One region of the Solibacillus silvestris genome, then DNA from elsewhere that is predicted to be linked to it. Evidence: riboswitches for the same ligand, from Rfam matches in the RefSeq annotation. Region 1 holds a riboswitch; the other holds the start of a gene.
What was found. Region 1 has a riboswitch for glycine ahead of gcvT (glycine cleavage system aminomethyltransferase GcvT). Riboswitches for the same ligand answer to the same signal wherever they lie in the genome.
Positions count from the first base shown of each region.

Region 2: linked by a shared signal. The riboswitch ahead of ACTHOQ_RS00120 (amino acid permease) and the one ahead of gcvT (glycine cleavage system aminomethyltransferase GcvT) in region 1 are both predicted to bind glycine.

Region 1 covers NZ_JBQCJW010000037.1:9,255-15,144, forward strand. The annotation lists gene comGF (competence type IV pilus minor pilin ComGF) at 1-361, shown strand, start outside; gene ACTHOQ_RS16415 (shikimate kinase) at 809-1,321, shown strand; glycine riboswitch at 1,450-1,542, shown strand; glycine riboswitch at 1,546-1,649, shown strand; gene gcvT (glycine cleavage system aminomethyltransferase GcvT) at 1,814-2,917, shown strand; gene gcvPA (aminomethyl-transferring glycine dehydrogenase subunit GcvPA) at 2,941-4,287, shown strand; gene gcvPB (aminomethyl-transferring glycine dehydrogenase subunit GcvPB) at 4,280-5,761, shown strand.
Region 2 covers NZ_JBQCJW010000001.1:22,105-27,994, reverse strand. The annotation lists gene aspA (aspartate ammonia-lyase) at 1-660, opposite strand, end outside; gene ACTHOQ_RS00130 (GNAT family N-acetyltransferase) at 894-1,649, shown strand; gene ACTHOQ_RS00125 (dehydrogenase) at 1,811-2,317, shown strand; glycine riboswitch at 2,687-2,765, shown strand; gene ACTHOQ_RS00120 (amino acid permease) at 2,918-4,255, shown strand; gene ACTHOQ_RS00115 (hypothetical protein) at 4,368-4,541, opposite strand; gene ACTHOQ_RS00110 (MFS transporter) at 4,538-5,746, opposite strand; gene ACTHOQ_RS00105 (helix-turn-helix domain-containing protein) at 5,758-5,890, opposite strand, start outside.

The DNA.
Region 1 (5,890 bases):
TCTTATCTTCGTCTGGGTGCGGGATATTCAGCAATTACAACAAATGAACGATGATGTGAATTGGGAATTTTTCATTTATGATTTGCATCAATATAATATGAACTCGGCATCCGGAAAAATATTGGATTCAAACAAATTGCAACTTGAAATTTTGAATGATCCAAGTGATCGGCTATTTATATTTGATAAATCAGAGCACCATTTACGGAAAAGATCGAATAAAGGCGGGAATGAAATAATGCTGCCGCATGTTCGCAATTGGCATTTACATGTTGCAGGACATGAAATAAATATGAAAGTGGTGATGCAGGATGGAACCGAGCGACAAAGAGCGCTCGTCTTACCAATGGCTCCGGAATGAAAGAGGCGCGTTATTTTTATTGGCCGTACTGTTATTATTTATTGTTACGGGGGCTGCAATTTTATATACGAATGCATTTTTTGCCCAACTAAAAATTTATAATTCGTTGGAATCTATTTACGTTCGTGCTACGATAAACATACTAAATACTCATTGAAGTTCAACTCTTTTCAGTAGAGGGCACCTATTCCGATAGACGGGAAAGTGAATGCAAGTATTCCTCTCTATTAGCAATAGTACAAGCATTTATTGAAAAGAAGTGAAAGCCCCGGTAATATGACGAATTTGGGCATGTATTCCGATAAAGGAAGACAGCTGTTGTCGAATGATGCGGCAACAGTTGTCTGACCCACGGCTTGAGGTCCTGAACACAAAGCCAAATTCGGCTGCAATTACACGGAAGATGGTATGAATTGAGTAGCTCGTAATTAGAAGAAGGTGAACAGCATGCGAAAAATATATTTAGTTGGATTTATGGGATGCGGAAAGAGTGCGATTGGTAGACGTTTAAGTTATTTCTTGAAAATGCCTTATTACGATATGGACCATGAAATTGTCCGGCAGCAAGGAATGACGATTCCAGAAATTTTCGAGAAATACGGAGAAGCGCATTTCCGGGAAATCGAGACGGATTTTTTAAAAAGTTTCCGTGATGAAGCATGCATTATCGCAACAGGTGGTGGAGTGGCAGTTAACGAAGAGAACCGTAAAATTATGCGTCATACAGGCCTTGTTTTTTTTCTGGATGCAAAATTTGAGGACATTTATATGCGCATCCGCAATGACAAAAACCGCCCCATTGTACAGAAATCTACAGAAGAGGAGTTAGAAGAGCTGTATTACTATCGCAGAAAGTTTTATAGGGAAGCAGGCCATATACAAGTGCTTACGGCAAGTAGAACGTTAAGGCAAATTGTCGAATATATTGCTTTCCAAGTAAACAGACTGAAAGGCGAATGATTTCTATTATTTCTTTGATATAATTCGTGTTTTAACTAAAAACAAAAAAAGATTGCGTTTTCAATGTGTTCAATGTTAGGATATTGCTAAGAGTTAAGTTATAAATTTAGTTAAAGAAACTGACGCGGATGATGGTACGGGGAGAGAACGTGAAGTCACGTCGCCGAAGGAGCAAATAGCGCAGCTATGAATCTCTCAGGCAAAAAGACTCGTATTGGACGCAACTCTGGAGAGCGCTGCATGGAATTTATTGCAGCCACCAACGGGGAAAGCCTAAAATGTGATAGATAATCAAACTTAGGTGTAACTTTCAGGTGCAAGGACAGAGAATCTCGGAAAAGGGATTCGTCTGTCTTTTTTTATGGAGAAGAAAGCAGTTGCTTTCTGAAAAGTCTATAAAAAAGGCAGTGTTTCGCGTTATATTTATGCAAAATACAGTTCCCTTTTCAAATGATCGGTCTACAATCATACATACTTAAGGAGGACATGAACATGGCAAATGAATTAAAACGTACACCACTTTTTGATGAATATGCAAAATATGGTGGGAAAACAATCGATTTTGGTGGTTGGGAATTACCGGTGCAATTTTCTTCAATCAAGGAAGAACATGATGCAGTGCGAAACCGAGCTGGCCTTTTTGATGTTTCCCATATGGGCGAAATTTTTGTGGAAGGACCGGATGCGCTTTCGTATTTACAAAAGATGCTTTCAAATGATATTTCCAAAATTGCAATTGGCGGTGCGCAATATAGCGCATTATGCTATGAAAGCGGCGGTGTTGTAGACGATTTATTAACATATCGTTTAGCGGATGACCGTTATTTGCTTTGTGTGAATGCGGCTAATATTGAAAAAGACTTTGAATGGCTGCAGCAGCATCTAGAAGGTGATGTGAAAATTACCAATGCTTCAGATGAATATGCCCAAATCGCACTGCAAGGCCCTTTGTCGCAGGAAGTGTTACAGAAGCTGACATCTATGGATTTGGCGACAATTAAATATTTCAAATTCCAAGATAATGTAGATGTAGGCGGACATTCCGTGCTTGTATCCCGCTCAGGCTATACAGGTGAAGACGGTTTTGAAATTTACGGCACACCACAGGCGATTGTTGACCTTTGGAACAAAATTTTAGAAGCCGGAAAAGACAAGGGAGTTGTAGCAGCCGGTTTAGGTGCTCGCGATACATTGCGCTTTGAAGCATGCTTACCATTATATGGTCAAGAACTATCAAAAGATATATCTCCGCTCGAAGCTGGAATTGGCTTTGCGGTGAAACTGGCAAAAGACCCGCAATTTATCGGGCAGCAAGCTTTAATTGAACAAAAAGAAAAGGGACTTTCACGTAAATCAGTCGGCATTGAAATGATCGACAAAGGAATTCCGCGTCATGGCTATAAAGTATTCAAAGATGGCGTAGAAATTGGCGAAGTTACAACAGGTACGCAATCGCCGATGACAAAACGCAATATCGGTTTAGCGTTAATTGACGCAAAATTCGCGGAAGTTGGAATTGAAGTAGAAATTGAAGTTCGCAAAAATAAAGCGAAAGCAGCAATCGTGGAAACACCATTTTATAAACGCAGTAAATAAAAATTTTGAAAAGAGGGTTAACAATGAAACATCGTTATTTACCTATGACGGAACAAGACAAGCAAGAAATGTTAGACCGTATCGGAGTTGCTACAATCGATGAGCTTTTTGCGGATATACCGGAAAAAGTTCGCTTCCAAGGGAATTATAAAATCAAAGAAGCAAAATCTGAAGCAGCGTTAATGAAAGAATTGTCTCAAATGGCGGCTAAAAATAAAGATACAGCAAGCAATGTATCGTTTTTAGGTGCGGGTGTCTACAATCACTACAAGCCGGTTATTGTCGATCATGTCATATCGCGCTCAGAGTTTTATACAGCATACACACCTTACCAGCCCGAAATTTCGCAAGGTGAGCTGCAGGCGATTTTTGAGTTCCAAACGATGATTGCGGAGCTGACAGGGATGGATATCGCCAACTCGTCCATGTACGATGGCGGTACAGCGTTGGCAGAGGCAGGAATGCTCGCTGCGGGCCATACACGTCGCAATAAATTATTGATTTCTGGGGCAGTACATCCAGAATATAAAGATGTTGTCGCAATGTATGCATATGGCCAATCAATTGAAGTTGTAACAATCCCGGCTAAAGATGGTGTGACGGATATCGATGCATTAAAAGGGTTGATTGATGACCAAACAGCTGGTGTCATAGTGCAATATCCGAACTTCTTTGGTCAAATCGAAAACCTGCAGCCACTTGCAGATATTACACATGAAGCAAAGGGATTATTTATCGTGTCTGCCAACCCATTGGCACTTGGCGTTTTAACACCACCCGGAAAATTAGGTGCGGACATTACAGTAGGTGATGCGCAAGTATTCGGTATCGCGGAAGCGTTCGGTGGCCCACACTGCGGTTACTTCGCCGTAACGAATAAATTAATGCGTAAAGTGCCAGGTCGTTTAGTTGGAGAAACAGTAGACCAAGACGGACGCCGTGGTTATGTATTAACATTGCAAGCGCGTGAGCAGCATATTCGCCGTGATAAAGCGACATCGAATATTTGCTCCAACCAAGCATTGCTTGCACTTGCCTCATCTGTTGCAATGACGGCTCTCGGAAAACAGGGGATGCAGGAAATGGCGAAACAAAATATCGTGAAAACACGATTTGCAAAAAATGCATTTGAAGCAGCTGGTTTTGAAGTTGTTTATCAAGGGGCGCACTTCAATGAAATCGTCGTTAATGCGAGACATAATGTAACACAGTTAAACAAAGCATTAATCGAAAAAGGTATTATTGGCGGTTTTGATTTAGGTCGTGTTTATCCGGAATTAGAAAATCATGCACTAATTGCTGTTACGGAAATTCGTACAAAGGAAGAAATCGAGCAATTAGTTGCAGAAATGGGGGCTTACAATGCATAACGAAAACCAATCACTCATTTTCGAAATTACAAAGCCAGGTCGTATCGGCTACAATCTAGAGGCTCTTGATGTACCTGACTTTGATCTTGAAGAGCTCTTGCCAAAAGAATTAGTACGCCAGGAAGCAGCTGATCTGCCGGAAGTTTCGGAGTTAGATATCATGCGTCATTATACAGCACTTTCACGCCGTAACCACGGTGTAGACTCAGGTTTCTACCCGTTAGGTTCATGTACAATGAAATACAATCCGAAAATTAATGAAACTGTTGCACGTTATTCTGGTTTTGCCAATATTCACCCATTACAGGATGAGTCAACGGTACAAGGGGCAATGGAGCTGCTTTATGATTTACAAACATCACTGGAAGAAATTACAGGGATGGATGAAGTGACATTACAGCCAGCAGCAGGTGCACATGGGGAATGGACAGCGCTAATGATGATCCGTGCATTCCATGAATCAAATGGAGAAGGGCACCGCAATAAAGTAATCGTCCCTGATTCGGCACATGGTACAAACCCGGCTTCTGCAACGGTGGCTGGCTTTGAAACAATTACGATTAAATCAGGCGAGGATGGCTTAGTCGATTTAGACGATTTACGCCGTGTTGTCGGTCCCGATACAGCTGCATTAATGCTGACAAACCCGAACACATTAGGATTATTTGAAGAAAATATTATAGAAATGGCTGAAATTGTGCATAGTGTCGGAGGTAAAGTTTACTACGACGGCGCAAACTTAAATGCTGTAATGAGCAAAGCGCGTCCAGGCGACATGGGCTTTGACTGTGTTCACTTAAACTTGCATAAAACATTTACAGGTCCGCATGGTGGAGGTGGTCCAGGTTCGGGTCCAGTAGGGGTAAAAGCAGATTTAATCCCATTCTTGCCAAAGCCGGTATTGGTGAAGAAAGAAGATGGCACATTCCACTTCGATTACAACCGTCCGCAGTCGATCGGTCGCGTAAAACCATATTACGGTAACTTCGGCATTAATGTACGCGCATATACGTACATCCGTACAATGGGTCCAGATGGGTTAAAAGCAGTTACAGAATATGCAGTGTTGAATGCAAACTACATGATGCGTCGTTTAGAAGAGCATTATGATTTGCCGTATGACCGTCATTGCAAGCATGAATTCGTATTGTCAGGCCGCCGTCAAAAGAAATTGGGCGTTCGTACATTAGATATCGCAAAACGTCTGCTTGACTTCGGCTACCATCCACCAACAGTTTACTTCCCGTTGAATGTGGAAGAGGGAATTATGATTGAGCCGACAGAAACAGAATCGAAAGAAACATTGGATGCATTCTGTGATGCGATGATTCAAATTGCACAAGAAACAATCGATAATCCAGCATTGGTTCAGGAAGCTCCTCATACAACGGTAGTCAATCGTTTAGACGAAACACGCGCTGCACGTACGCCAGTGTTGCGCTATAAAAAGCAAGAAGAAGTAACGATTTCATAAAAATGATGCAAAAAAGAGGTCAGAGCTGTTTCTGACCTTTTTTCTTTGACTAAGGTTAGACTTCTTACGTGTAACAATATAATGGTAGAAACCCACAATAAAAAGCCCTCTAGCGTGTAGAGAGCTTTT
Region 2 (5,890 bases), on a different contig from region 1:
CATCGTTTGCTGCGCTTTTTTAATGCGTGCGATATCACGCGCCACCACTGCAGCGTATGCGCCAAATTCTTGGCCTAATCGAACCGGAACCGCATCTTGTAAATGTGTGCGCCCCATTTTAACAATCGAATCGAATTCCACTGATTTTTGGATGAAGCTATCACGCATGACTTCCATCGCCATAATCAAATTGTCCAAAGTTGTCACTGTTGCGATATGGATAGCCGATGGGAAGGCATCATTTGTTGATTGGGCCATATTAACATGGCTGTTAGGACTAATGATTGAATAAGTACCTTTTTCTTCCCCTAAAATTTCTAATGCGCGATTTGCGATGACTTCGTTGGCATTCATATTCATGGAAGTGCCGGCGCCGCCTTGAATCGGGTCTACAACGAATTGATCGTGTAAATGCCCTTTAATAATGTCGTCAGATGCTTGCGCAATTGCATTGGCAATTGTTTGATCCAATTTGCCGATTGCTGCATTTGCAAGTGCTGAACTTTTTTTCACGATGGCAAATGCACGGATTAATTCTGGGTGCATTGTCATTTTAGTGATTGGGAAGTTTTCTAATGCACGAGTTGTTTGAACGCCGTAATATACGTCCTTTGGAATTTCCAATGTGCCTAAAAAGTCTTTTTCAATACGTGTACTCATTTGTACGAACCCTCCAAGAGAATTGTGTAATAGTTGGATAAACAACTACATTATACGCTAAATTATCATAAAAGCGTACTTGCTGAATTATTAGATTATTTGACGTATTCATGAAAATCGAATTAATGGATATTTGCGCTGTTTCTACAATGCGCCACAGTCGAAGCTTTGTATAATTGTGCTATGATGAGAGGGGAATAATTATATATAAAGTCCGAAAGTGAGGTTACGACGTGAATTTTTCATTTCAAGACATTCATATTTTCGCGGAAATCGAAAAAGAAACGGAGCTTTTTAAGCATTATAAACTCGATGAAATAAAAGATAGGTATGATAGCAATTTTGTATATTTCAGAAGATTGCCTACGCTGCAGGAATTGAAAGAGACACAGTTTTATTTAACGAAGTTCCAGCGATCAAGAAGGCAAAAATTTTTAAAGTTCGTCTTTCCACAAGACGTGGAACTCCCTTTTTATATTCGCCAATATTTTTCGTCGCAGCAGTTTAATATTGGAATTTTGGAAATGTATGCGATCCAGCCAAATGTATTTACGAAAGAAAGAATTCATCCTTCTGTAAAAATCGAACCTGTTACAGCACGTACAATCGATTCCTATTTAGCTTTGCAATATGAAGAAGATCTACAATGGGGAGAAAGCTATGCGAACGGAAAGCGTGCCATGTTGAAAAGGGACTTTGAGCAGCACCGCAAACAGCAATTTATCGCATTGATCGATGAACGGGTTGTTGGTATTGTCGATGTCATTGAATCACAAAAAACTGCAGAAATCGATAACTTTTTCGTAAGTCCGCAATTTCAGCGTCAAGGGATCGGCACAACGATGCAACAATATATTATGGAAAACTATGAGCGGAAGGTGATTATTTTAGTAGCGGATGGAAAGGATACGCCTAGGGAAATGTATACAAAACAAGGATATACTTATATTGGAAAACAATATAACGCACTTAAAATGAATTTTGATTGAAAAACTGTCCTAAACAATATATTTTTGCGCAATAATATTGAATTTCGTAACTTTTGTTTCTTTCATACGACTAATGTATGAAAGAAACGAGGTGAATTACATTGAAAAAATGGTTTCCTTATATAGTTGTTAGCATAATATTTTTACTTGCAGCGTGTAATATGAATGAACAGACAAATTCGTCAGAACCTGTTGACCAAGAACAAACAGACAATAAAGAAAATGAAAATGATGATCAAGGCGGAACGAAAAGCAATGAAGTTCAATATGAATTATTGTTTCAATTAGATTCGATTCCCCCAGAAGTCGGTACAAGCATTTCAATCGTGCAAGACGAGAAGCTTTATACAGCATGGGCGGAAATTTTCGGATTTGACTCTGTTCCGGCAATCGATTTTGAAACAGAGGAAGCTCTTTTCGTCACAGCATATTCGGATGGCTGCGGAAGAGAGCTTGAATATATTGATAAAGAAGAGGAAACGCTGATCATCAAGTTAAATTATCATGAAAATATTCGAAAAAAGGACGAAATTGCGTGTACAGACATAGCCTTGCCGAACACATATGTTGTGAAAATGGAAAAAACGGATACGAAACAAGGAAAGCTGATTGATATTAATCGCACATCGTATGAAGATGATTCAATTGTTCAGGATAAGCTGCAATAAAAATCAGAAAGCGTGAACTGCGCGTAAATACAGTTTCAAACAATACGAGGAGCTACCAATTCCTTCATAATAAATAAGTATTGAATATTACACTGAAAATGATAGATTCATTATTTTCGGTGTAATATTTTTTTAGCGGAAATTTTCTGTAATAGGGATGCATAATAGTGGAAATATAGGCAAATTGCTAGTCATTTGTAGATTTGCATTTTAAGAGCATTGTATCGGATGACAATAATTGATAGTATTAGTTATCGTACAATAATAGTATTGAACGCGATCTATAGGAAGTTGGAAGATGCCGACAACTTATGGGCAAATAATTGCATATATATCAAGCGAAGATCGTCGTGGATGACACTACTGACGGGAGCAGTTTCTGGAGAGAGCGCGTATAACGCGTCGCCGAAGGGTTCATAATCTCAGGCAAAAGGACAGAAGAGTAATGAGAGACGTTATTATTCTTATTTAACAGGGCTGATATTTTTATCGGCCCCTTTTTTATTTTCAGAAAATTCGATTGATGGACCGCGTTGTTTTACTTATTATTTTGCGCTGCGAATAAGCAGACAAAATATTTATCCTTTGGAGGGAATCGTTTTGGAACAACATGAATTGAAGCGCGATCTTAAAAATCGTCATGTTCAATTAATCGCGATTGGAGGAACAATCGGAACGGGGTTATTTTTAGGCTCGGGAAAAGCGATTTCACTTGCAGGGCCATCTATTATTTTTGCGTATTTAATCGTTGGAACTGCACTGTTTTTCGTTATGCGTGCACTTGGTGAATTGCTTTTGTCAAAAGGCGGCTATTCATCGTTCACGGAGTTTGCGACAGAATATTTGGGAGATTGGGCAGGCTATGTGACAGGGTGGACGTATTGGTTTTGCTGGATTATGACCGCTATGGCGGATATTATTGCGGTCGGGATGTATACGCAATATTGGTTTAATATTCCGCAATGGGTGCCGGCAATTGCATGCTTAGTCGGTCTTCTGGCACTGAATTTGCTGACTGTAAAATTATTTGGTGAATTGGAGTTCTGGTTTGCCCTTATTAAAATTATTACGATTGTCGCTCTCATTGCAATCGGCATCGTCTTGTTGATCATCGGTTTTGAAACAGAAACAGGGAAGGTTGCCGTAGCGAATCTTTGGGAGCACGGCGGATTGTTTCCGAATGGCGCATTTGGCTTTTTAATGGCATTCCAAATGGTTGTATTTGCTTTTGTCGGTGTGGAGCTTGTCGGTGTATCGGCAGCGGAAACGGCCAATCCCCAAAAGAATATACCATCAGCCATCAATAAAATACCAATTCGCATTTTATTGTTTTATGTTGGGGCGTTATTTGTCATTTTAACGATCAACCCTTGGAATACGCTAAGTGCAGCGAGCTCGCCGTTTGTGCAGGTTTTTGCGTTGGTGGGAATACCGATTGCAGCGGGTTTGATCAACTTTGTTGTGCTGACATCGGCAGCGTCTGCGGGAAATAGCGGGATGTTCTCGACAAGTCGTATGTTGTTTAGCTTAGGAAACAATAAGCAAGCACCAGCACCATTCAGCCGATTGAATAAAAATGCCGTACCGCAAAATGGCTTGCTCTTTTCGGCGGTAGTTGTGTCGATCGGGGCATTGCTTAGTTATTTCATGCCTGATGATGCGTTTAATATTGTCACGACGATTAGTGCAATATGCTTTATTTGGGTATGGAGCATCATTTTAATTTCACATATTGTCTATAAAAAGCGTCACCCGCAATTGCACGCAAAATCGATTTTCAAGGCACCGCTGACACCGTTTATCAATTATGCAATATTGGCGTTCTTTGTGTTTTTATTAGTCATTATGGGTGTTTCGGAATATACTAGAACATCTTTAATGCTTACTCCGTTATGGTTTGTTTTATTGTTCATTTTATACGCAATTCGAAAAAAATAGGGAAAAGAATCCGGGCTTCCATAGAAGAGGCCCGGATTGTTCTTTTCGATGCTTTTTCAATTTAGGCTTACCTGTATTTGCATAATGGGGGTTAATTGCTTCATAATGCCATTTACTGCAGTTTACCTAATAGATGCTTCCTTGCTTCCATATATATTTTGTCATCGCAAGCATCGCATGAAAACTTCCCGCGCATATTCCGTTTGAACTTTTGATATTTCTTCGTGCCCTCTTTTAAAAGGAAAGGCTTTTTGCAGCAAAAACAAGTCGTTTCATATGTGATCATTTTATCTCCTCCTGAACGAAAAGAAATTTATTTTTCAATAAATGAACATAAACGAAGCAAGCAATCAATACACCGATAAAAGCGAATAAACTAGTAACAAGCCGGATTGAAAACATTTCCGCCAACAAGCCGATAATCAATGTTAAAGAAATTTGCATTATACTTTCGATTAGGCTGAGCGAACTGCTGAAACGCCCCATCAACTTTGCAGGAATTGTTTGCTGATAAAATGTTGCATATCCTGCATTGCTGAATGCCATGAACAACCCGAGCAGTATAAAGGCTCCAACAGCAATGAGCAGATTTTGCGAAAAATAAAAAGTGAAATAACAAATGAGAGTGAATGTAAACCCTGCTCCAATATACGAAGCCAATGAAAATTTATGTACAAATTTCGCGGCCAAAAAACCGCCGACAATAGCGCCGATTCCTGTCATCCCAACGATGATGCCATATGCAGTATCGGAAACGTTATGGAAATCCTTTAAAAAAGACATTTCCTGAGAATCGAGCGAATAGCAAATCATGAGCGCGATGGAATAGAACATGAAAAATTGCAGCATTGCTTTTTTTTCGCGAATGAACTGCCAAACGAGATAAAAATCATCAAGTATAATGGCAGGTGTAAGCATTTTGGACTGGCTGTCTTCTTTTTGCTGCACATTCGGCAATAAATACATCATCGATGCACTGAGAAGCAGCATGCAGCCATTCGTCCACATCGCGGCGGCCGTATTGCTGAAGGCGATAATTGCCCCGCTTAAAGCAGGTCCGATCATAAAACTCCCCGAGCCTAACATGCTATTAATCGCATTGAAGCGCAAGCGATTCTTTTGCTCGACAATTTTTGCGATCATATATGTGCCGCTCGGATTTGAAAAGCTCGTCGTAATATTGGCCAGAAAAATGAAACAATAAATCATCCAAATATCCGTAAGAAAGGGCATTGTAAAAACGATCAAAGCACGAAATAAATCGCCGCCAATCAAAATGAATCTTTTGTTTGACCGGTCCACGATGGAACCAGCGAAAAAACTGCAAATGATGCGAGCGATGGGGCCTATTATATAAATGCCTGCAACAGCTGCGGGTGACTGTGTTAAATGCCAGACAGACAGATTAAGCGCAATCAAATAAATCCAGCTGCCTAATCGGGAAATGCCGAATCCAAACCATAAATAAAAATAATCCTTCTTCAGCTCCATATGCTTCCTCCTTAACGGCTCATACGCTGCCGTATGTTTTCACTTGCACCGAGTGCCAGCTTATAGCATTGGCTCGCTTGCTTATAGGCGTTCAAATGTTCATAAAATCGTCCCCATAGCGGTGCATAAAAAATTGTCAATGCA